DNA from 2 places in the Williamsia sp. Y853 genome. Region 2 is predicted to be linked to the other one. Evidence: riboswitches for the same ligand, from Rfam matches in the RefSeq annotation. Region 2 holds a riboswitch; the other holds the start of a gene.
The links. Region 2 has a riboswitch for cobalamin ahead of cobN (cobaltochelatase subunit CobN). Riboswitches for the same ligand answer to the same signal wherever they lie in the genome.
Positions count from the first base shown of each region.

Region 1 (12,083 bases), on a different contig from region 2:
GTCTATCGCCGCGTCCACGCGCAGTTCCTGGTGGACCGGTGTGGCACTGCGATAGTCAACCTTCAAATACGCAGTACGCGAACCGAATAGTCCTTTGCGGCCGACGAACATGCCGAGGAGGTCATCGAAGAGCATCGTGACCACACCGCCATGCACGGCACCTCCCCCACCCATGTGCGCGTAGCTGAACGTGACGGATCCGAGGAGCGTCGTGTCCGACGTATCGTGTGCGCGGTACGGGACAAACACCGGATGCCCGATCCCCCGCATTGCGAGCTCCCGGGCGGGCCGATCATCTTCTGGACGAACCTCGAAGTCCTTCAACCACGCAGTCACATCTTCAAGCGCGGCGGCCGCTGCCAGTGCCACCTCTGCCGACGGCGCGACCACACAAAGCGTTTGCTGCAGTTCGCGAAATGCGTCCATCAACTCCACGAATGGGCTCAACTCAGCGGACGGCGCGCCGATCACCCGCCCATTCTCGATACCTGTCATCTCCGACTATGTTCCTTCGTTGAGCACGGCAAAACCATTGAAACCGCAGACACCTCGACGGTCGGACGATCCGTCGCCGGGCAGTATTGAAAACCCCTGTCCGAGTGAATGATTATTCCATTGACAATAACTGAACAACCTCCGCACGTCGCCGGGCGCCGGGCTCATCGCGCGACAACCGACCTCGAGCGGTCGGAGAGACAGGTCGGGGCGATCGCAGCGACATGCGGGTGAGAGGACAGACTCATGAAGTCTGTTCCTCGCGATAGAGCACCAGGTGCTCGTGGTACAACACACCATCGCGAACATCCCCGGTCGCGGTGAATCCGGTGTCGTCGCGATAGTCCAGATGTGCGCCGATCACGGTAAACGTACCCGTGTAAGCGCTGGGAGTGTTGCCTCGCGCCTCGTCGTAGCGCCCGTTCGGTAACAATTCCTGACGTATGTATCCGTCTGCCGTAACCCACATTCCGACGACGTCGAGGTCTGACGTCGATGTGCTGCTCATGCCACTCCCATCCGTGAATCCATATCTTTCTCGTTCCCTCCCACCTGCCGACATCCGGTTGAGGTGGTTCGAGAATATGGCGAATCCTGCAATTGAGCGTGGGTGCATTGCACCCACGCTCAATTGCGAATCCGGACTCAGTTGGGTTCGATCAACCCGGCGCGGGGATGCTCGCCGATTGCGGCCGATACGTGACCTCGGGGTATCCGATGACAGGGTCGATGGAGACGGACGCCCGGACCTGATACACCTTTTCCACCAGCTCGGCGGTGATCACCTCGGCGGGGGTGCCGACGGCCACAACCCGCCCGTGGTCGAGGACCATCACCCGATCGCAGAACATCGCCGCCAGATTGAGATCGTGCAACGCGATGTAGCTGGTGAGCGGGAGTTCGGCCACCAAGGCCAGGATGTCGAGCTGATGCCGGATGTCGAGGTGGTTGGTCGGCTCGTCCAGCAACAATTCGTCCGGCTCCTGGGCGAGAGCCCGCGCAATCTGAGCGCGCTGACGTTCACCGCCGGAAAGGCTGTGCCACAGTCGATTCGCCTTCGACGTCATCGCGGTGCGCTTGAGCGCCAACTCGACGGCCACATCATCTGCGGACTCATCACCACCGAACACTCCACGGTGCGGAATGCGGCCGAGCCGCACGATGTCGAGGACAGTGATGTCGACCTCGGTATCGGAGTGCTGATCCACCGTTGCCACCCGGCGGGCGATCTGACGTCGCCGCAGGTTCCTGATCTCGATGTCGTCGAGGAGAACGCGGCCCACATCCGGATGCGCGACGCCGCTGAGCACCCGCAGCAGTGACGACTTTCCGGAGCCGTTCGGGCCGAGCAAACCGATGGTCTCACCCTTCACGGGGTCGATGGACACTCCATCGAGCACCAACTGCCCGCCTCGGCTCCATTCAATGTTTTTGGCAGACAGGGTCATTGGCTCGACCTCATCCGGACGAGGATGAGCGCGAACGCCGGAACACCGATCAGGGCCGTTACGACACCGACCGGAACTTCCTGGGGCGCAAAAACAGTGCGGGCCAGCGTATCAACCCACACCATGAAGGTCGCGCCGACCACCGCAGCGGTGGGCAGCAGCCGACTGTGCCGGGGGCCGACGAGGAACCGGGCGGCGTGCGGTAATACGAGACCGACGAAACCGATCGCCCCGGCGGCACTCACCAGGGTTGCGGTGACAAGTGCCGTGATGCCGAGCAGCAGCACCCGGACCCAGCGCACCGAGATGCCGAGGGACGCAGCAGCTGTGTTACCGAAGGTGAAGGCATCCAGCGCTGCCGACTGCGTCAGGCATACCAGGAGGCCGATCAGGGTGACCGTGCCACACAGCATGACATTGGTCCAGTCGGCACCGGACAGCGAACCGAGGAGCCAGAACAGCACACCGCGGGTTTGCTCGGCGTCGGCCGAGGAGATCACGATGAATGACGTCAAGGCCGAAAACAGTTGTGTACAGGCCACTCCGGCCAGCACCACCCGGGACATTCCGCCGCCGGCGCCGAGGGCCAGCAGCATCACAAGGGCGAAGGAGAGAACCGCCCCGAGGAACGCGCCCACCGACAGCGACACCGCTCCGGCGCCCAGTCCGAGAACAACGATCACCACTGCGCCCGTGGACGCCCCGGACGAGATGCCGAGGACAAACGGGTCGGCGAGCGGATTGCGCAGCAAAGACTGCATGATCGTCCCGCACAGCGCCAGGCCGGCACCGCAGACGGCCGCGAGCAGTGTGCGCGGGAGGCGAAGCTCCCACACGATGCCGTCCTTGATCCTGCTCACCCCCGAATTGCCGAGACCGAGGTGATCGAGCACCACCGCGTATACGTCGCCTACGGACAGGTTGGCGGGTCCGATGGTGATGACGATGGCGATGGACACGGCCAGCACCACGAGACCGACCAACAGGAGGATCCCGAGCACCGGTCGGGAATCGGTCCGTGCCGGTCGGACTTCGCGGTGGGTGCTGACCGCGGTCAGCGCGACAGTCCCCACTGCTCGAGCGCGGCCGCGGTCTTCTCCGCACCGTCGATGGTGCGGATCGACGGGTTCAGATCGGCACCGTTGAGCACAATGTACCGCTTGTCGCGAACGGCGGTGAGCCGCTGGGTAACCGGGTTCGATTCGAGGAATGCGATCTTGCTGTCGAGGGCGTCGCCGTCGATGCTGCGCCGGCTGAGGTCGGCGAGCACGAGGGCGGTGGGGTCCCGGTCGAGGATGCTCTCCCAGCTGACCTGAGGCCATTCGTTGGTGGTGTCGGCGAATATGTTCTCGGCGCCAACAGAATTGGTGATGATGCCCGACGAACCGCAGCATCCGGCCATATAGGGAGTCTTGGTGTCGGCGAACCAGTACGCCAACGACACACCCGCGGCGTCCACCGATCCCGTTGCCGCCTCGAACCGTTGCTGCAGTTCGGCGATAAACGCCTCACCGCGGTCACGGACGTCGAAAATGGCTGCGAGGTCCCGGATCTCCTTGTAGACGGTGTCGATGCGCAGGGGGTCGGTGCGGGCACCGTCGGCATTCACGCTCGCGTCGGTCTTGCCGTCGCAGTCTGTGGGCGAGAGGTAGTTGGGCACACCGAGCTTGTCGAACTGGTCGCGGTCGGCGACGCCACCTTGTCCGAGTGTGCCACCGAAAGATGCTGAGACGAAGTCGGGTTCGGTGTCGAGGACCACCTCGAAGGACGGATTGTTGTCCGCCAGGCGCGGCACGCGGGAGTTGTCGTCGGCAAGGTTCTCACGAACAGGATCGGTCCAGGTGGCGGTGCCGACCATCCGATCTGCGAGCCCGAGCGAGAGCAGGATCTCGGTGGACCCCTGGTTCAGCGACACCGCGCGCTGCGGCGGTGCGTCGATGGTGACGGTATGACCGCAGTTCTCGATGGTCAGCGGAAAGGCGGACCCGTCTGAAATCGTCTCCGACACCGGTTCATCCATCGTCGACGAACATGCCGAGAGGAGCAGGGCCGAGGTGATCATAAGGGCGGTGGCACCAATGTGCCGCCAAGATGTGCGCATGAAGCGGTACTCCTACATCAGGGCCCAGTCGCGGAGCCGAGGAACTTCTAGACCGATCGGTGAGTAACCGGACTCCGACCCCATTCGAGGTCGTTACCGTTGCGCGTCAGTCCCGGATTCACACCGGGTTCCCTCGCTGATCGTGGCCGCATGGACGGCCTCGGCAACCATATACGGCAGTGACATGCCGGCCGTCAGGCACCTCCGCCGCGGGCCTGTCCACTCCTCGATCGGGCGGCCGTATCTCAGCTCGATCAATGGAAAGTGATGACAATTGGGAACACTTGTCTCCGAACCGGTTCGAAGCCTTCCGCATCGTCGGAGTCCACCGGGTCACCTGGTGGGGGCGTGCACAACCATGACCGGGCAGAAAGCGGTGTGGAGAATGGCCTGACTGACCGAGCCGAGGAGCAGTCCGCGAAACCCGCCGCGGCCGCGGCTTCCCACCACGATGAGTTGAGCGTCACGGGCTGTGTCGACGAGGTACGGCGCGGGGGCCTGGGCCGCGATGCGCGTTTCGACCGCAACGTCGGGATGGTCCTCGCGGTGGCCGGCCATCAGTACGCCGAGGCGCTCGGCGGCTTCATCGTGGACCTGCTGACTGACCTCGGGGTGTCCGTCGTTCCCGCCACTGGAGAATCCTGGATCGGCATGCACCACGATCAGCGAGGTGTTCAGTTCGTCGGCTTGGATGAAGGCGTGGGTCAATGCTGCTTGCGAGTTGGGAGAGCCGTCGACGCCTGCCACCACCGGGCCGGCTGTGGGAGGTCGACGGGGGACCACGACGACGGGGCAGTCGGCGTGGGCGGAGACGTCGGTGCTGACAGACCCGAGCAGCAGGCCGGTGACTCCGCCCATCCCCCGACTGCCGACCACCACCATGTGCGCTGAGCTGGAGATCTCGCGTAATACGAGCGCGGGTTTACCGTCGAACACCTGTCCCCCGACTGCGACGTCGGGATTGGCTGCTTTGACCGTACCGACAGCGATGTCCACGATGCGCTGGGCGTCGTCGTGGAGGGTGTCGATGATGTCTTGGGTCATCACCACGCCCGGCGCGTAGCCCGCCACGATGGTTCCGACCGCCGTGACGACCCGCAACGTCCGACCTTCACGTTCAGCGGCGGCAACAGCCCACGTCAGCGCGTTTTGCCCGTGCTCAGAGCCATCGACTGCCACTACTATTGGCGCGTTCACCGTAGCCATTGCCTGTCCCCTTTGCAGCTGAGATCGTCCAACATGTCCAGTCACTCCACGATCGCCGATCTGGTCGCCGGTTGCAGGCGAACCGCAAACCAAACATCGAAACGTGTCCAGCTCGCTCTGAGCCGATACGAGCGTTGTCCAACCGCTGGTCGACCAGCGGTCTCGAACAAGGACTGCCGCGCGCACGTGTCATGCCACTGATCCAGTGCGACGACGGGCCGATATCCGTTCTGCGCGTGGAGAAAACAGATGTCCGGTTCCTCCAGTAGCCTCGGACTCACCAGCTCATCAAGGGAGACAACACGTGATGTTTGCTCGCACTACGACCGGGACGATCTCGGGATTCATCGCGGGCGCCCTGCTCGTCAACACTGTCCCGCACACGGTCAAAGGAATAACCGGCCAGAGGTTTCCCACCCCGTTCGCGAAACCGCCGGGAGTCGGGCTGTCCTCCCCCATCGAGAATGTCGGATGGGGCGCGATCAACTTCGCTGTCGGCAGCGCGTTGCTGCGCCGGCGTCCCAGAACTGCCCGGGATGAGACCGCCGTAGTCGCAGGCGGAGTTGCGATGGCTTTCTTTCTTGCGCACTACTTCGGTGGCCTCAACCTCGGCAATGAAGAACCAGCCGACAGCATTGCGGTGTAGCCACCTCAAATGAGGCGATCGGACGCAGGCGCCGATCTACAGCGGCTCCCCCACCTAGGGTGGGGCGATGGACGGTCAAAACCCCCGGCCCATCAGGTTCGCCCCTGCACGCGTGTGGCTACGCAGACAAACGACCGGGGTTCGCAGGCGTCTCGTGCTCGTGGCATCGGTGCTCGTCGCGTTCGCGCTGGCCGTCGGCGCGGCTGCGATGCTGCTCATCTTGCGCCAAACGTTGCTGGAAGCCGCCGACCGGGCAACCGAAGCCAAGGCCCAAGAGGTGATAGCTGTCCTGCGCGGCAACACGGTGGATGATGTGGATCGCTCGTTGCCGGCGACTTCGGACGTGGTCGACCTGATCCAGATCGTCGACTCGAGCGGGCATGTACTGGCCACGAGCAAACCGGAGGATCCAGAATCTGCACTGCAGCCGTCTATTCCGCAACCGGGCGAGCAGAGATCATTCGGTGATGTCCGACTCGACGGCGGCAACACCGAGTACCGAGGCGTGGCTGTCGGCGTCTCGACCGCGCAAGGCGATGTCGGCGTGGAGGTCGCCGCGTCTGAAGGCCGCGCGAGGAAAGTCGTGGTCTTCGTCTTCGTTCTCCTGTGCGCGTTCTTCCCGTTTGTACTCGCGCTGGTGGTGTGGCTTGTGTATGTGTTGGTCGGCCGGACACTCAAGCCGGTCGAGAAGATCCGCCGCGAAGCCTCGCAAATCTCGACGACCGACCTCAGCGCTCGGATAACGGTCGACGAATCCGGAGACGAGATCGCCGCACTCGCCGACACGATGAATTCGATGATCGACCGCCTTGAAAACAGTTACTCGCGGCAGCTGCAGTTTGTGGGAGACGCCTCGCACGAGTTACGCAGCCCCCTGGTGACGTTGGTCGGCATCGTCGACCTGGCAATCAAGACCGGTGAGCCAATCGATGTTGCGACAGCGGATCAGATCCTCAAACCGGAGGTCACCCGCTTGCGCGATCTGGTCACCGACTTGTTATTCCTGGCCGGCGCTGACGAACAGGGTCTGCGACTGAAGAGCGTTGGCGTCGACCTCGATGAGGTGGTGGACGAAGGTGTCCGGCGAAGCGAACTGGCGCATGCCATCTCGATCCGGACAACCCTGGTGCCCGCGCGTGTGGCCGGTGACCCACAACGACTTTCGTCCATGCTTCGCAACGTCCTTGACAACGCCATTCGTTACGCGTCCACGCAGGTGGAGGTGCGGATGGTTGTCGACGAGCACCGGCGAACCGTGCGAGTCGAGATCTCCGACGATGGCCCCGGCATTCCAGATGAGCTAAGGGAACGGATCTTTGACCGGTTCGTGCGGCTCGACATGGACAGGGACCGCGGCGGCGGTACGGGCTTGGGCCTGGCGATCGTCCACGAAGTGGTGCGTGCTCACGGTGGACGCGTATACGTAACCGACCCGATGCTCGGAGGGGCAACAATCGTCATCGAACTCCCACTCGGCTCGCCACTCTAGCCACCATCGTCACGCAGACGGTATCCGACGCCTCGCACCGTTTCGATTGATGCACGACCGAACGGAAGGTCGATCCGTTTGCGGAGGTATCCGATATAGACCTCGATTATGTTCTCATCTCCGTGATAGTTGACGTCCCACACCGATCCCATGATCTGGGTCTTTGACACTGCGGTTCCCTTGTGGCGCAGCAGAAACTCCAGTACAGAAAATTCCTTGGGGGTGAGTTCGATCGTCGTAACCCCGCGTTGCACAACATGAGAGGCCGGGTCGACGGACAGGTCGCCTGCCGCGAGAACCGCGGGTCGTTCCGGCGACCCACGTCTGAGCAGCGCCCGCAACCGCGCATTGAGCACCACGAACGAAAACGGTTTGATCAAGTAGTCATCGGCGCCCAGATCGAACGCGTCAGCCTGGTCGTACTCACCATCTTTCGCGGTCAGCATGAGCACGGGGGTCCACACATCTTGTTCACGCAGAGCGCGAATCACCTGATATCCGTTCAATTTCGGCAACATGACGTCGAGGACAATCGCGGCGTATCCACGCGTCTGAGCCATGTGCAAACCGTCGAGACCGTTGTGCGCCACGTCCACAGCCCAACCATCAGCACGCAGACGACGCCGAATCGTCTCAGCGCCGTTGATGTCGTCCTCGACGACGAGCACTTTCATGCGGCCAACCGTACCCACCTCGCGCCGTACTCAGCGTTACTTCAGCACCCTCCGCCTAACGTCTGCCGCATGGACTCCATCAACGGCTTACCGCTCCACCCGCTGTTGGTGCATTTCGTGGTCGTTCTCCTTCCGCTGGCAGCGATCTGCGCGGCGCTCGGCGTGGTGTGGCCCGCCGCGCGACGAAAACTCGGGGTCATCACACCCGTGCTGGCCCTTGTCGCACTCGTCCTCGTACCGCTGACCACCAGCGCGGGCGAAGCGCTCGAGCAAAAGGTCCCGCCGAATTCGCTGATTGAGAAGCACGCCGAACTGGGAGATCAAGCACTGATATGGGCGGCGCCCTTATTCGTGTTCGCTGTCATCTGGTGGGCGCTGCACCTCGACTGGACAGTGTCGCGCCTCGAGAGGTTGCGAACACGCGCCCGCACCGGAATAACTCTGCTCGCCGGTTTCGCGTTGCTCATCTTCGCGATTGGTTCAATCGTGATGGTCTACCGGATCGGCGACAGTGGTGCACGGGCAGTGTGGCATGGGACGCGCTGATCCCTTATCGAGGGCGACGACGATCTGGGCCTCGTGACGGACGGGAGGAAGTCCCGCTGAACATTCATCACGGCCATGTCTGATCGCCGGATGGCCCGTCAAAGCCCGAGAATGCGAAAAAGTTGCACCTCCGGAGTTTGATTGGGTCCACATGTGGGCTCGAATGCCCGCGGCACACCATCGGAGGGCAAATCCCCGGTTTCGGCCCCAGCGCGTGACAATGACACATCCAGATGCAGTGCACGGATGCGCGAGCCTCGTCAGGTCACGCGGTCGATCGAGTTGAGGAAACGAGTATCAATGTGGAAGGCGAAAGCAACGGATTCGCCTGGTCCCCTCTCGGGACTTGCCGGACTACTCGACAGCAGCTGACCATCGGCAACCTGATTCGCCCACTGCGCTCTCAGCGCGGTGGGCGAATCATGTTGCGACAAAATCTGATCGTGGTTATCTATCGACCACTTCGAGTAGCTGCATCATGCCGTGGTCCTCGTGGAACAGGATGTGGCAGTGCATGACGAACTGGCCGGTGAAGTCCTCGAAACGGTGCCGGATGGTCAGGCTACCGAACGGCGGGAGCATTGCTGTGTCCCGGTAGTGCTGCTGGTCGACAGGCTCGTCATTGATCGCAATAACTTGAAAATCGTTGACGTGTATGTGAATTGGGTGAGGTTCGTACGTCCGATTGATGAAGTGCCACTCTTCGGTGTCACCAAGTGTCATGGTCTCGTTGACCACGTGGTGATCGAACGTGGTGCCGTTGATGAAATACATGAAGTGCTCGATGTCGCCGGTACCGCGCGGCTCCATCTCTTCGAAGACGAACTCGCGTCTGCGATCGATGACGGCGTCGCGAAGGTCGTCGAAGGGCAGCAGTGCAGTGGGAACGGGTTCGGGACTCTGCCGGTCACCTTGCGACACCAACGTGAGCAAGGGCATCGGGGCCGGAACCATCGATGAATAGAAGGGGCCGAACTCTTCCCAGCTCAGTGACTGCAGTTGGTATGTTCCCTCATCGGCTCCCCCGATGAGCACATCTGCCCGTCCCCCTGGGACCACCTCGATGACGTCCCGTGTCTCAACGGAGGTCAGTGCATCGCCATCGATGGCGATCACGTGCATGGGATGTCCGTCGAGCTGCAGTCGCAGGAACAAAGAACTCGCGTTGATGATTCGCCAACGCTGCACTTCCCCCGGCGCGATCTCGGTGGTCGGCTGGAACGTGCCGTTGACCAACGTCTGCTGCAGGTTGTTCGAGCTCTTGTCACCCGGAACCATCTGACCGTCGGCGATTTCAGTCTGACTCAGCACGAGAAGCCGCTCGGGTCTACCCGCGACGCCCGGAAGTTCGTCGAGCTCACCACGCACGATCAGGGCGCCGAACAAACCGCCGAAAACCTGTGTGTCACTGAGCGTGTGCTGATGCGAGTGATACCAGAACGTTCCGGCCGAGTGGTCCGACGGGAGATCATAGGCATAGTCAAACGTTTCGCCCGGCTCCACGGCCAGCAAGACATCGTCGCTCGGCTGTTTCGGCGAGACATGCCACCCATGGGTGTGCAGATTGGTCGGTTCGCCGATCTCATTGATCAAGGAGACCTCGATGCGATCGCCTGGACGCACATCCAGTGTCGGTCCCGGATAGGTGCCCTCATACGTGACCGCCTGAACCTTCCCACCGCCCAAGGCCACATCGGAATCCCGAACGCGCAGCTGAGTCCTCAGCGTACCGTTCTCACTCGCTCGGACATTCGGCTCGAACCAGGTCGCGCCGCCCGAGGCGGCATTGCCCGAGGCGCACGCAGTCAGCAACGGGGCCCCGAGTAGTGGCAGACCGATCAGTGCGGCGCTGCCGGTGAGAAACCGGCGTCGGCTGACCGAGCCGGCCTGGGACGTGGCATCAGCCATCGTTGGACTCCTTGGTGACGGTGACAGTGCGAGAGGCCGGCAGGATTCCCGGCGCTGTCCACTCGATATCGATGGTGCGCGAAGTCGTTCCGTCGCAGGCGAAGACGACTGCTGCTCCGATGCCGGTCGGTCCGCCCGCCGGAACCTGATATGGCAGGCTGTCCTGAATCCCGACCGGCAGTGCCTGACCGTCCAGAGACATCGTTACCTCCGTCGCCGACGGCGCACTCCAGCCGACCGTCACAACCACTCGGGCCGGTACATCCTTCAGACACACAAAGTTTGGCAAGACCGTGAAGTCGTTGACCGCCAGCACCCCACCAGGGTCGGTGGCTGGGACCGACGATGTCGCGGCCGGTGTGGTCCGGGTCGGAACCGGTTTCAACCCGTCGCGGCTTCCAGACCCGGAATCGGTGCATCCACTCACCATGAGTGTCAACGCCACGGCACTGAGCGCCACACCAACGCCTGACTTCCGAAGTTGGCCGATCGCACATTCACGAGACACTTGCAACCGACCACAGCGTCGAGCAGGTCATATCTACGTCCATTTCGGGTCTTGCGCGGGCCTGGATCTCCGCACACCGGGTTCAGTACAGCTACAAAGTGCGTATTTTTTGCAATTGCCTTGCGGCATTGCCATCGAGCACCGTCATGGTTGACCGGAGCGCAGAGCGTCGATCCGGCGAACGACCGCTGTGGCGCCGATCTGTGCTGCCTGCGCGCGAACCCGCGCCACCTGCTTCTGATCGAGAGCACCTTGGGCGGCATCGATTCGTAGTCCGAGATAGTTCGATTCGGCTTCCCATCCACCGAATCCACGGTCAGCATGGGCTTGTTGTGCATCAGCGACGTGGTAACCGGCCCGAGGGAGATCACCGAAACCCAGGGCCAGGTGCGCTAGATGGTGGTGCACCACGCCATAGAGGCTGGCCCATGTCAGGACCGTGCAGTCGGCATGATCTACGAGACGCTGATATAGCTGTTCACACAGCTCCGCCGCGGACAGGTCGGCTGCTGCCCTGGCGATGAGGGTCACCGTGGACAGCCACATGGGGTCGACCGGAATGCCGGCGATACGCTCTGGGGTGTACCACTCCAGGAGTTCGGCTGCGCCGTCGCGCTCACCGATGTCGAGGAGGGCAGCGGCCAACGCCGGTCGCAACGTGTGATTCGTATCGAAATGAGCACGCATCAGGGCGGATTGGTCCACCACTTCCTGCAGACTCCCTCGGAGTGTCCCCAGAGCCGTCAACGCCGGAAGCAGCCTGCCGTAATAGCCGGTATCGACCGGTGACGGCGGAATCGCGCGAATCTGAATCAGTTGCTCCTGCGCCTGGCCCAGACGACCGGCAGCCAGATCCACACCGAGTCGGCCATACTTGACCAGCCAATCCAGTTCGGGATCACCATCGATGTGCGCGTCGGTGATCGTGTCGAGAGCAGATCGAGCCCCGATCAGATCGCCCTCTTCGAGCCGGGCCCGCGACAGCCACACCACGGTGGTCACATCAGGCAACGCGCCGGCATGTGAATCGACCAAGCTGTTCAACTCGCGCAGAGCTGCGGT
Region 1 is NZ_JBXCJC010000002.1:529,658-541,740, forward strand. It holds gene AC1TPF_RS14440 (hotdog domain-containing protein) at 1-495, opposite strand, end outside; gene AC1TPF_RS14445 (Atu4866 domain-containing protein) at 740-1,003, opposite strand; gene AC1TPF_RS14450 (ABC transporter ATP-binding protein) at 1,155-1,943, opposite strand; gene AC1TPF_RS14455 (FecCD family ABC transporter permease) at 1,940-2,944, opposite strand; gene AC1TPF_RS14460 (ABC transporter substrate-binding protein) at 2,998-3,963, opposite strand; cobalamin riboswitch at 4,086-4,231, opposite strand; gene AC1TPF_RS14465 (universal stress protein) at 4,378-5,250, opposite strand; gene AC1TPF_RS14470 (hypothetical protein) at 5,558-5,896, shown strand; gene AC1TPF_RS14475 (sensor histidine kinase) at 5,964-7,385, shown strand; gene AC1TPF_RS14480 (response regulator transcription factor) at 7,382-8,059, opposite strand; gene AC1TPF_RS14485 (DUF2231 domain-containing protein) at 8,129-8,605, shown strand; gene AC1TPF_RS14490 (multicopper oxidase family protein) at 9,053-10,513, opposite strand; gene AC1TPF_RS14495 (hypothetical protein) at 10,506-10,715, opposite strand; gene AC1TPF_RS14500 (ATP-binding protein) at 11,166-12,083, opposite strand, start outside.
Region 1: linked by a shared signal. The riboswitch ahead of AC1TPF_RS14460 (ABC transporter substrate-binding protein) and the one ahead of cobN (cobaltochelatase subunit CobN) in region 2 are both predicted to bind cobalamin.

Region 2 (12,083 bases):
CCGGGCTTCGACCCGAAAATACGACTGGTGGCGCGGTCGACGTCGCCGTGGTCGGCAACGTCGGAACGCGCATGGGCGGCAACGTAGTTCGACTCGTCGGGTTCGTCGAGTGCGGCGATCATCCGGACGGCATCGTCGAGGATCGTGATCACATGTGGGAAGGCGTCCCGGAAGAATCCGGAGATGCGCACCGTGACATCGATACGGGGACGGCCGAGTTCGGCGAGGCTGATCAGGTCCAGTTTTGTCACCCGGCGCGACGCCTCATCCCAGATCGGCATCACCCCGAGGAGTGCGAGAACCTCGGCGATGTCGTCGCCGGACGTGCGCATCGCGCTGGTCCCCCACACCGACAAGCCCACGGACTTCGGATACTCGCCGTGGTCCGAGAGATAGCGCGCCAGAAGCGAATCCGCCATCGCGCGGCCGGTCTCCCAGGCAAGTTTCGACGGTACAGCCTTCGGGTCGACCGAATAGAAGTTGCGGCCGGTCGGCAATACGTTGATCAGTCCACGTAGTGGTGATCCGCTCGGCCCGGCAGGGATGAATCCACCACCGAGCGCGTGGAGAATCCGTGGGACCTCCTGATCGGTTTGGCGGAGCCGAGGAACGATCTCGGAGCCTGCGAAGTCGAGGATCTTGCGAACATCGGCCGGGTGACCTTCGGCGACAGTGGCGATGGTCGCGGCGTCCCAGTTGCCCTTGGCGCAACCCGCCACCAATTCCCGGGCGATCGCTTCGATGCTGTCGGTGGCGTTGCGGCCTGCGGTTCCGTCTTCGGTGAGCCCCAATGCTTCTCGAAGTCCGGGAAGGCTCTGCGTTCCGCCCCACAATTGCCGGGCGCGCAACATTGCCAGCACCAGATCGACCTCGACATCACCTGCCGGTGGCTGTCCGAGGATGTGGAGTCCGTCGCGGATCTGAACGTCTTTGATCTCGCACAGCCAACCGTCGACGTGCAACAGCATGTCGTCGAAGACGTCTTCCTCGGGACGCTCCGACAACCCGAGATCATGATCCATCTTCGCGGCCTGCAAGAGGGTCCAGATCTGCTGGCGGATCGCCGGGAGTTTGTTCGGGTCGAGCGCGGAAATGTTGGCGTGCTCGTCGAGCAGTTGCTCCAAACGCGAGATGTCGCCGTAACTTTCGGCCCGTGCCATCGGCGGGATCAGGTGATCGACCAGCGTGGCGTGCGCCCGGCGCTTCGCCTGGGTGCCTTCGCCCGGATCGTTCACCAGGAACGGATAGATCATCGGCAGATCCCCGATGGCGGCATCGGTGCCACACGAGGCCGACATACCCAGTGTCTTGCCCGGCAGCCATTCGAGGTTGCCGTGCTTGCCGACATGGACGACGGCGTCGGCGGCAAAGTGATCGTGCGACGACAACCAGCGATAACACGCCAGATAGTGATGACTCGGCGGCAGATCCGGGTCGTGATAGATCGCAACCGGGTTCTCACCGAAGCCGCGTGGTGGTTGGACCATCAGCACGATGTTCCCGAATTGCATTGCCGCGATCACGATATCGCCGTCCGGATTGACCGAGCGGTCGACGAACAGTTCGCCGGGGGCCGGCCCCCAGTGTTCGATCATCGTCGTCCGGAGGTCTTCGGGCAGCGTGCCGAACCAGTCGCGGTAGTCCGCCGCTGACAGCCGGATCGGGTTGGCTGCCAACGCTTCTTCGGTGAGCCAGTCGGGATCTTGTCCACCGGCGGCGATCAGCGTGTGGATCAGTGTGTCCGAATCGTTCTCGGCCAGACCGGGAACCGAGCCGTCGCCGGATTCCGGTCCGATGTCGTAGCCCGCGTCCCGCATGGCCTCGAGCAATCGGAGCAGACTCTGTGGGGTGTCGAGCCCCACTGCGTTCCCGATCCGAGCATGTTTGGTCGGGTATGCAGACAACATCACGGCAACCCGGCGATCAGCCGGTGCGATGTGCCGAAGTAGCCCGTGGCGCACAGCGATTCCGGCGACTCGTGCACACCGTTCGGAATCCGGGCGGTACCAGGGCAGGCCGTCTTCACCGATCTCCTTGAACGAGAACGGAACCGTGATGATCCGTCCGTCGAACTCGGGTACCGCAACCTGCGTGGCGACGTCCAATGGGGACATGCCATCGTCGTTCGCCGCCCATCCGGCACGGGACGATGTCAGGCACAGTCCCTGCAGGATCGGGATGTCCAGACGGGCGAGTTGTTCGATGTTCCAGTTCTCGTCGTCGCCACCGGCCGACGCGGTGGCAGGCGTCGTACCCCCGGCGGCAAGCACCGTGACCACCAGCGCATCGGCCACCGCAAGCTGTTCGAGCAGATCATCGGGCGCGGTCCGCAGCGACGCGCAGAAGATCGGCAGTGCCCGGCCGCCCTTGTCCTCGATCGCGTCGCAGAGTGCGTTGATGTAAGCGGTGTTGCCTGCCAGATGCTGGGCTCGGTAGTACAGAACCGCGATCGTCGGCCCGCTGGTCTCGACCCGGGGTTTGCGTTCCAGAATCCCCCACTGCGCGGTGGTTGCCGGAGAACTGAACCCGTGGCCGGTGAGCAGCAGGGTGTCCGACAAAAACGCGTGGAGGTTCGCGAGATTGTCCGGTCCGCCCTGGGCCAGGTAGTTGTGTGCGTCGGCGGCGACCCCGGGAGCGACCGTCGACATCGACATCAGATCGGGATCGGGCAGCTGTTCACCGGAGAGCACCACGGTCGGCAACCCGGCGGCGATCACCGCGTCCAGGCCCTGTTCCCACATCCGGCGGCCACCGAGAATCCGCACAACCACCAGGTCGGCCCCGTTCAGGAGTCGAGGTAGGTCTTCATCGACGAGAAGACGTGACGGGTTCGCGAGGCGATAGTCGGCGCCGCTCGCCTTGGCCGTCAGCAGATCCGTGTCCGATGTGGACAGCAGCAAGATCACGAGGACCTCCTTGCCGGGAATGCGCGCCCGGCGGTTGGGGTGTAGCAGCGGAGCAACAAGGGTCTGACTTGGGGTTTCCCCATTACAGTGGCGCGACCGTGCCGGATTCTCACCGGCTTCCTCGTTGCGGAATTGCATCAGCATATAAGACCGGCAATTCCAAGTGATCCGACGGCGATGAGTCGGGCAACTGACCGCCACCGAGCGGTGGAAAGTTGATCGGCGCCAGTACCGTGGAACGCATGAGTCGACCGTCCGATCGTTGCCCCGGTGTGTTCTCGGCGCATCCGGCAGCAGATGGCCATCTGGCTCGGATCCGGCTGCCCGGCGGTCTGATCACCCCGATCCAGATGCAATCCCTGGTAGGGGTGGCGGATGACTTCGGCGACGGTCATCTCGAATTGACCTCGCGCGGCAACGTCCAACTGCGTGGGATCGCCGACGTGGACGGTGCCGGCGAACGCATACTCGAGGCCGGCCTGATCCCGTCTCCCAGTCACGAGCGGGTCCGCAACCTGCAGCTTTCAGCATTGACGGGGCGGCGCGGAGGGCTGATCGATGCGCGGCCGATCCTGGACGACTTCGACATCCGCCTGCAGTCCGACCCGGTGCTGGCGAGTCTCCCGGGCCGGATCCTGTTCGGCGTCGACGACGGGCGTGGCGACATCCTCGCCCAGGGTCCCGACATCGGTGTGCTGGCGATCGATGATCGAGCGTTTGACGTGCTCATCGGCGGAAAGCCGACCGGACGTCGGGTCTCGGCAGATGATGCCGCGGCCCTCATGATCGACCTGGCGCATGCGTTTCTGGCTGACCGGTCCGACGAATGGCGCGTGCAGGATGTTGCCGATCGGACCACCATCGACAACATCTTGGCGACACTGCAGACAACTGGTGAATACCCGAGGTCAGAGCCTATTTCGGAACCACGGGTGGGTTGGTTGACGCAGGATCACGACGACCTGGTGGCACTCGGTTCGGTGGTCGCGCATGGACGGGTCCCGGCGCGAGTCGGCGAGTTCCTGGCTGCCATCGAACGCGACATCTACCTGACGCCGCAAAAAGAGATCCTGATCGTTGACCTGTCAGAAGGCATGGCCGACACCGTACTTCGGGTGATGGCACCGATGGGCCTGATCTTCGACGAGAGTTCACCATGGACCAAGGTCACCGACTGCACCGGATCACCCGGCTGCGACAAATCGCATGCCGATGTCCGTCGGGATTTGGAACTGCACCTGACGTCAGATGACGTCGCGGTCGACGACCGTGAGCACTGGGTCGGCTGCGAACGCGGGTGCGGTTCGCCTCAAGAGAACCATCTTCGGGTCGAAGCCACAGCGACGGGGTACAAGCGTCGCCGACTCTGATCGGCATCTATGGTGGCGAGCACTATGTACACCTACATTCGAGACGGCGCCGAGATCTACCGGCAGTCATTCGCGACAATTCGTGCCGAATCCGACCTCACCATGTTCGACGATGACCTGTCGCAGGTGGTTGTCCGGATGATCCATGCCTGCGGTCAGGTCGATCTGACCGCCGACGTGCGAGCCAGTGCAGGTCTGGTGACCGCGGCCCGCACGGCGATGGAAGCCGGAGCGCCGATCCTCTGCGATGCGAACATGGTCGCGTCCGGCGTGACCCGCAAGCGGTTGCCCGCAGACAACGATGTGCTCTGTCTACTCGGCGACAGTCGGGTCCCGGACTTGGCTGCGGAACTGGAGACCACAAGAACCGCTGCTGCGGTGGACCTTTGGCGACCGATGCTCGAGGGATCCGTGGTTGCGATCGGCAACGCGCCAACCGCGCTCTTTGCGCTCCTGGAGCTGATCGATGCAGGCGGACCACGGCCGGCTGCGGTCATCGGCGCGCCGGTTGGATTCATCGGCGCTGCGGAATCCTGTGCAGCGCTTGCCGATCGAAACGATCTCGAGTACTTGACGGTACTCGGCCGTCGCGGCGGGTCGGCGATCACCGCCGCCGCTCTCAACGCACTTGCCTCGAAGGTGGAATGACGATGACCAGCAGTGGAAAATTGTGGGGCGTGGGCTTGGGGCCCGGTGACAGCGAACTGGTCACCGTGAAGGCCGCCCGCGTCATCGGCGAGGCTGATGTGATCGCGTATCACTGTGCCCGCCATGGTCGTTCGATCGCCCGGTCGGTGGCCCAGCCGTACCTTCGGGAAGGTCAGCTCGAGGAACGGCTGATGTACCCGGTCACCACCGAGACCACCGATCACCCCGGTGGCTATCGTGGCGCGCTCGACGACTTCTATGCAGATGCCGCGGAAGTCCTCGCCGCGCATCTGCGTGCGGGACGTTCGGTGGCGTTGCTGGCCGAAGGTGACCCACTTTTCTACAGCTCGTACATGCACATGCACAAGAGGCTGACCGAGCGTTTCGACACCGAGATCATCCCGGGTGTCACGTCTGTGAGCGCTTCGGCAGCCGCCACCGGTATGCCATTGGTCGAAGCCGAGGAGACCCTGACCGTGCTGCCGGGCACGCTTCCCAAGGCAGAACTCGTCCGTCGACTGCGTGACAGCGATGCGGTGGCGATCATGAAACTCGGCCGGACATTCCCGGAAGTAGTTGCAGCGCTGCGCGAATCCGGTGTCATCGACCGGGCGTGGTATGTCGAACGCGCCTCGACGGGTGCGCAGAAGGTCATGCCCGTGGTCGACGTCGACGCATCGACGGTGCCGTACTTTTCGATGGTCGTCATTCCCGGTGAGCTCAACAACGCGCAACCATCTGCACCTGTGGCCGGCGCAGCCGGTGAGGTTGTTGTCGTCGGCTTGGGACCTGGCGCCGACCGGTGGACCACCCCGGAAGTGCGTGCGGAGCTGGCGAAGGCGACCGATCTGGTGGGCTACAAGACCTATCTCGACAGGGTGACTCCCCGACCCGGACAACGTATGCATGCCAGTGACAACCGTGTGGAGTCCGAACGGGCCTGCATGGCACTGGATCTGGCAAAGAATGGCGCCCGGGTGGTAGTGGTGTCCTCGGGCGATCCTGGCGTGTTTGCGATGGCGGCAGCAGTCGTCGAAGAAGCAGCGGACCCGCAATGGCGCGACGTTCCCGTGCGGGTGGTGCCCGGAGTGACCGCGGCCAACGCCGTCGCAAGCCTTGCGGGCGCTCCGCTCGGACATGACTATGCGGTGATCTCCTTGTCCGACCGCCTCAAAAGCTGGGATGTGATCACGGCGCGGGTGCGGGCTGCACTGGCCGCGGATCTGGTGCTCGCGATTTACAACCCCGGATCGGTCAGCAGGAATTGGCAAGTCGCGGAACTCAAGGACATCGTTCTGGAGTCCAAGGACCCGTCAACGCCGATCATCCTGGGACGCGACGTGGGTGGCCCCGAGCAGTCGGTGGTGATCACTACCGTCGGGGAGTTCGATCCTGTCGTGGTCGACATGCGGACGCTGCTGATAATCGGTTCGTCGACCACAACGGTCGTCGACCGAGTCGGAGGCCCGGTGGCGTTCACCAATCGCCGCTACGAGAGCAGCTGACGAACCCAGACTGCGGCGGCGGAAGCCGTTTCGACGGTTTCGCCGCCGGGTGGGGTAGGTCGCCGAACCATGACGACCGGCAGTGAGAGTTGCCGCGCTGCTTCAAGTTTCGCCTGAACCAGCGGACCACCACTGTTCTTCGTGACGACCACGTCGATGCGGTGTTCACGCATCAGGGCAAGTTCGCCGTCGACGGTGTACGGCCCGCGGCTACGGATGATCTGATGCTGCGCTGGTATCGCTCGCTCGGGTGGGTCGACGAGGCGGATCAGAAACCAGGCGTCGTCGATGTCAGCGAAGGCGTCTACATCCTGGCGACCGGTGGTGAGGAAGACTCGGGGACTTCCCGGTTCGCCCGCCAACTCCGCCACGGTCCTGGCGGCTCCGGCGATGTCGGGTACGTCGATCCAGCGATCCCCCGGTTGCGAGAGCCATTCGGGGCGTCGCAAGGTCAGCATCGGTATATCGACTTCTGTTGTTGCGGTAACGGCGTTGGCTGAGATCTGACGGGCAAACGGGTGGGTCGCGTCGACCACTGCCGTGCAGTTGTTGTCCCTCAGCCACACTGTCATACCGTCGACGCCGCCGAACCCGCCGATGCGGACGTCGCCGACCGGTAGCGCAGGATTCTTGACCCGGCCCGCGAGCGAGGTGACAACCCGCACTCCTTCGCCGACGAGTTCCTTTGCGAGAGCGCGGGCTTCTGCGGTCCCGCCGAGGACGAGGACTGTGCCCTCGCTCATGACGAATGAGGGTCGGTGCGCAGCTTGGTCATCCGGGCTGACGAGTACAGATAGCTGTCCGGGAACTCATCCGCGGCCAGGACGCGTCCGACAAAGATAACCGCGGTGCGCTGAATATCGTTCAGTTTCAGCTGGTTCGGGAGCTCTGCCAACGTGCACCGAACGATCTGCTGGTTGTCGCGGCTGGCGAAGGCGACCACGGCAGTGGGACAGTCGCTTCCGTAGTGCGGTGTCAGGGCATCGACTACCTGTTGGGCTCGATGGGCGGCCAAGTGGATCGCCATCGTGACACCTGTGCGGGCGAGTTCTTCGAGTCGTTCGCCTTCGGGCATGTCGGTTGACAGCGTGGATACTCGGGTGATCAGCAGCGACTGACCGACGCCGGGCACCGTGAGTTCTTGTCCCAATGCTGCGGCGGCCGCGGTGAAGGCAGGAACGCCCGGGACGATTTCGTAAGAGATTCCTTGCGGCTGCAGCAATCTGACCTGTTCTGCCACCGCCGAATACAGTCCGGGGTCGCCTGAATGCAGTCGAGCCACATCATGCCCGGCATGGGTCGCGGTCACGATGTGGTCGATGATCTGCGGAAGAGGCATCTTCGCTGTGTTGATCAAAGTGGCCCCGGGTGGACAATGTTCGAGCATCTCCGCGGGAACCAGCGACCCGGCGTACAGGCAGGTGTTGCACTGCGAGAGCAACTTTGCGCCTCGGAGGGTGATCAGGTCGGCGGCGCCGGGTCCGGCTCCGATGAAGTACACCGTCATGAGTTGGTCCTCGGTTTGTCGGCGATCCACTGTGTCACTGGGAGCGTTGGTCGCCAGGTTGTCATTGATCCGAGCGGCTCGGCGTGGTCGATCTGGAATCGGCGGAGGCTACCGCCGACTGCGGCATGCCATTTCACCAAGACTGCCTCAGATTCAAGTGTGACCGCGTTGGCCACTATCCGTCCGCCGTCGAGCAAGGCATCCCAGCACTCCTCCACCATCCCCGGGACCGTCACGCCTCCCCCGATGAAGATCGCATCGGGATCAGGTGCGTGGGTCAACTGCTCGGGCGCAGCGCCGTGGACCGTCAGTCCTGCGCTCACGCCGAGCTCGGCTGCGTTGTGCACGATGCGTCCACGACGTACGTCGTTGGATTCGAAAGCGATTGCGGTGCAGGTCCGGTCGGTGCGCAGCCACTCGATGGCGATACTGCCTGCGCCCGCTCCGACATCCCAGAGCAGTTGGCGGGCGGCCGGCCGCAAGGCGGTGACGGTCAGCGCGCGGACTGCCTGCTTGGTGAGCTGTCCGTCGTTACTGAAGTCGGTGTCCGGCAGACCTGCCTGGCTACTGACGGCCGGACCGAGACAGTCGACAGCGATGATGTTGAGCTGGTCGCCGGCAGGCGCGGCCCACGTTCGTGCGATACCTGTGACCTGGCGTTCGCTGTCGGAGCCGAGCTGTTCGAGGACGGTGAGTTGCGACCATCCGAACCCGTGGGCCGTGAGCAATTCTGCGACGGCCGCCGGAGTGGTGTTGTCGCGGCTGAGGATCAGCAGCCGAACGCTGTCGGAGACTCCCGAGAGGATCGAATCGAGGGGGCGATCGACAACACTGCGGATGCGCGTCGTGGCAAGGTCCCAGCCGAGACGGGCGGAGGCCAGGCTGACGCTCGATACCGAAGGCAGGATGCGCACGTGTTGCGCGCCCACCTGTTTCACGATCGATGCCCCGACGCCGTGGAACATCGGGTCACCCGAGGCGAGGATGTGAATGGTGTGCGGGTGCGTGTCGGCCAGTAGTCGCTGGAGGTGCTTCGACATCGGGCTGTCCCACCGGTGGAGCGTCGCCTCGAGTGGCGCCAACAGATCCAGCTGGCGCACGGAACCGTAGATGTCGGTGGCAGAGCGCAATTCGCGCTGCGAGTTTCCGGACAGGCCGTCCCAGCCGTCGGCGCCGATGCCGACGACCACAAACTTCAGATCAGTCATCGAGGCATCCGTCGCCAGATCGCCTGGGGCAGGAGCTTCATCACAAAGAAGACAGGACGCAGCTTTCCGGGGACCCAGACCACATGCTTACCTCGGTGCAGCGCTTTGACCACTGCGTCGGCAACCTGTGGTGCGGTACTCGACATCGGAGCAGGTTTGATCCCGGAGGCCATCAGATCTTTTGTCATGCTGCCGATGACAAATCCGGAGCGGACGAGCAATAGGTGTACCCCACTGCCGTGCAATGCATCTGACAATCCGCTGGCAAAGCCGTCTAGCCCGGCCTTGGTGGAGCCGTAGACGTAGTTGGCGCGCCGGACCCGGACGCCTGCAACGGATGAGAAGACGACGATGTTGCCTCGTTTGGCGGCCCGCATCGCGACGGCCAACGGAGTCAGCACGCTGATTTGGGCGAGGTAGTCGGTGTGCGCGATCTGTAGTGCGTGGGCGCTGTCGACCTCTGCCCTCGCCTGATCGCCGAGGATTCCGAAGGCCACGATCGCATCGTCGATGGGCCCGTGTTCGGCAACGATCTGCTGAATCAGGCCCTCATGTGTTGAGGTGTCGTTCGCATCGAACTCGACCATATGGACAGCTGCCGCATTTTCGGACTCCAGCCGTTCGCGCTGATCATCGAGGTCGGACGACCTCCGAGCCGCCAAGATCACGGTCGCCCCTGCAGCGATCCGAGCTGCAACCTCCAGCCCGATCTCACTGCGACCACCGAACAGCACAACCACTCGCCCATTACTCACCAGGCCAGTATCCCAAACGACTTTGGGAGGAGGGACGGTCGCGTTGGCTAAGGTCGGCTTGTGCCCAAAACACCAAACGACTTAACCCCCGCAGCAATGGACTTCCTCACCGAACGCCACCTCGGGAGCCTGACCACCGTCCGTGCATCGGGGACCCCTCATGTTGTTGCTGTGGGATTCACCTACGACGCCGAGGCGAAGATCGCACGAGTGATCACCTTCGAAGGCAGCCAGAAGGTGAAGAACGTCGACCGGTCTGGATACGCCGCCGTGTTCCAGGTGAACGGACCGCAGTGGTTGACGCTGGAAGGCAAAGCATCGGTCCACCGTGACCCCGAGGCTGTCGCCGAAGGAGTCCGTCGCTATGCGGCTCGCTACAAGGAGCCCAAAGTGAACCCACGCCGGGTGGTCATACAGATCAACGTCGAACGCATACTGGGTTCGCAGTCGCTGATGGTCACCGCCTAGGCAAGACGCTACGCATCCTGGTCAGTGCTATCCGGTTCGGGATCGGGTTGGACCTCAGGTTCGCCGCCGGTCAGTTCCGCCAACTTGTCAGCCAACACCGCCCGGCGGTCGGCAAGAACCTTCTCCCAGGCCGCCGCGAAGGTCTCGTTGACATGCTGGGCACGATTGACCCGCGGTTTTCTTTCCGGATCCACCGACGATGGTGGTATCCACCCGACCCTGCCCTTGTCAGGACCCTCGGTGATCATCACCGTCTGCCACTGACCAGGGCCGTCGCCGACAAGTTTGTGATGCGGCGGGCACGGCTGATCCCATCAGATCGATGTCGGTCAGACCACCATTGATCCAGGCAATCAGATGATGGATCTCCACCCAGGTCGCCGGATTGGTGCACCCGGGGTGCGAGCAACCGCGGTCGCGGGCGAACAACGCCAACCGCTGACCCTTCTGCGCGGTGCGTTTGGCCCGGGCGAAATACAGCACCTCGGCGCTGTGGCTAGCGAACACCGCCAAGTATTTGTCCGAACGCGCAGCCAGGTGCAGGGCCTCTTTGACCGGAATATCCACCCCCGACGCCGTTTTGGCGATCCCCGCGCAATCCTCGAGCTGCTGTTTGGTCATCGTAATGATCAGCTGCGCCGGCAAACCCCGATGGGACTTACCGAGCAGGTTGCACTCCAAAATCGTTTTCAAAATCGCTTTGAGTGCATCGTGGCGCTGCTGGCCCATCGAGCGGGTATCACGCTCGGCGGCAGCCTTCATCAGCTCTGCATCTTGTTTCGGATCATCGCTGGCACCGGACGGTGAGTTCGGATCGGCCGGATTATTCATGCCAGGTGCAGCCCAGACATCCATCACCGTCGTGAACAACGCCAACGTTTCCGGATCCAGGGTGCCCGAGATCTTGGCCATCAAGTCCACACCCTGATTACCCAAACTCACCGAACGTTTACGGGCCCGATCCGAATCATCGGTCAGCCGGCCATCGGGATCGACCCGGGCCAGCACCTGACGGCCCGACGCCGCCAGTTGGGTGGGGTCCTGGCCGACGGCCTCTTCGGTCATCCAATGATCGACCACGTCATACACCGCCGAATCCGACGCTGACGGGATGTGTTTGCGCACATCCAACATCACATCCATATGCGCTGCCCCGATCAACCCTTGGGACCAGGCCTGTTCGGCGGCAGGGCATTTCGGTGCCAGCTCTTCACCCTGCATCGTGTGAAACCGGCCGACTGCTTCCAACCCGCGAATCCGGGACATGGTTTGGCCTTTGGTCAACCGCAACTCGCTGCGGGTGAACCCGAACAGTGACGAATATCCGGCTTCGATGAACGATGACCGGTTCGAGACCCACAGCAGGTGCCGCAGCCCGGTGAGCTCGAGCTTTCGGACGATCCGTTCATGCACCCGCACAAGCTCATTGACTTCCGCATCGGACATATCGGAATCAGTGCAGTCCGCGATATCAGTAACCAGTAGCTCTAACTCGAGGTATTTGCGCACCAACACCGGAACCGAAGAAAGATCAATCGAGGAATCGTCAGTCATCATGCCCCCCAAGACATCTGATCGAACGCTTTCAATCAGTCTACCTCGGGGGACACCGAAAGTCGAACGGTTGTTCGAACGAATATGGTCGGTTGAGAACCTGGTTCAGACTGACTTCAGTTCGTGCGGTTGGGAATTGAATGCTTCGCAGCCATCATCGGT
Region 2 is NZ_JBXCJC010000003.1:525,752-537,834, reverse strand. It holds gene cobN (cobaltochelatase subunit CobN) at 1-2,906, opposite strand, end outside; adenosylcobalamin (AdoCbl) riboswitch at 2,959-3,034, opposite strand; gene cobG (precorrin-3B synthase) at 3,149-4,276, shown strand; gene AC1TPF_RS18650 (precorrin-8X methylmutase) at 4,301-4,924, shown strand; gene AC1TPF_RS18645 (precorrin-2 C(20)-methyltransferase) at 4,921-6,429, shown strand; gene AC1TPF_RS18640 (cobalt-precorrin-6A reductase) at 6,414-7,172, opposite strand; gene cobM (precorrin-4 C(11)-methyltransferase) at 7,169-7,936, opposite strand; gene cbiE (precorrin-6y C5,15-methyltransferase (decarboxylating) subunit CbiE) at 7,933-9,144, opposite strand; gene dprE2 (decaprenylphospho-beta-D-erythro-pentofuranosid-2-ulose 2-reductase) at 9,141-9,899, opposite strand; gene AC1TPF_RS18620 (PPOX class F420-dependent oxidoreductase) at 9,960-10,367, shown strand; gene AC1TPF_RS18615 (hypothetical protein) at 10,376-10,561, opposite strand; gene AC1TPF_RS18610 (HNH endonuclease signature motif containing protein) at 10,596-11,813, opposite strand; gene AC1TPF_RS18605 (M24 family metallopeptidase) at 12,027-12,083, opposite strand, start outside.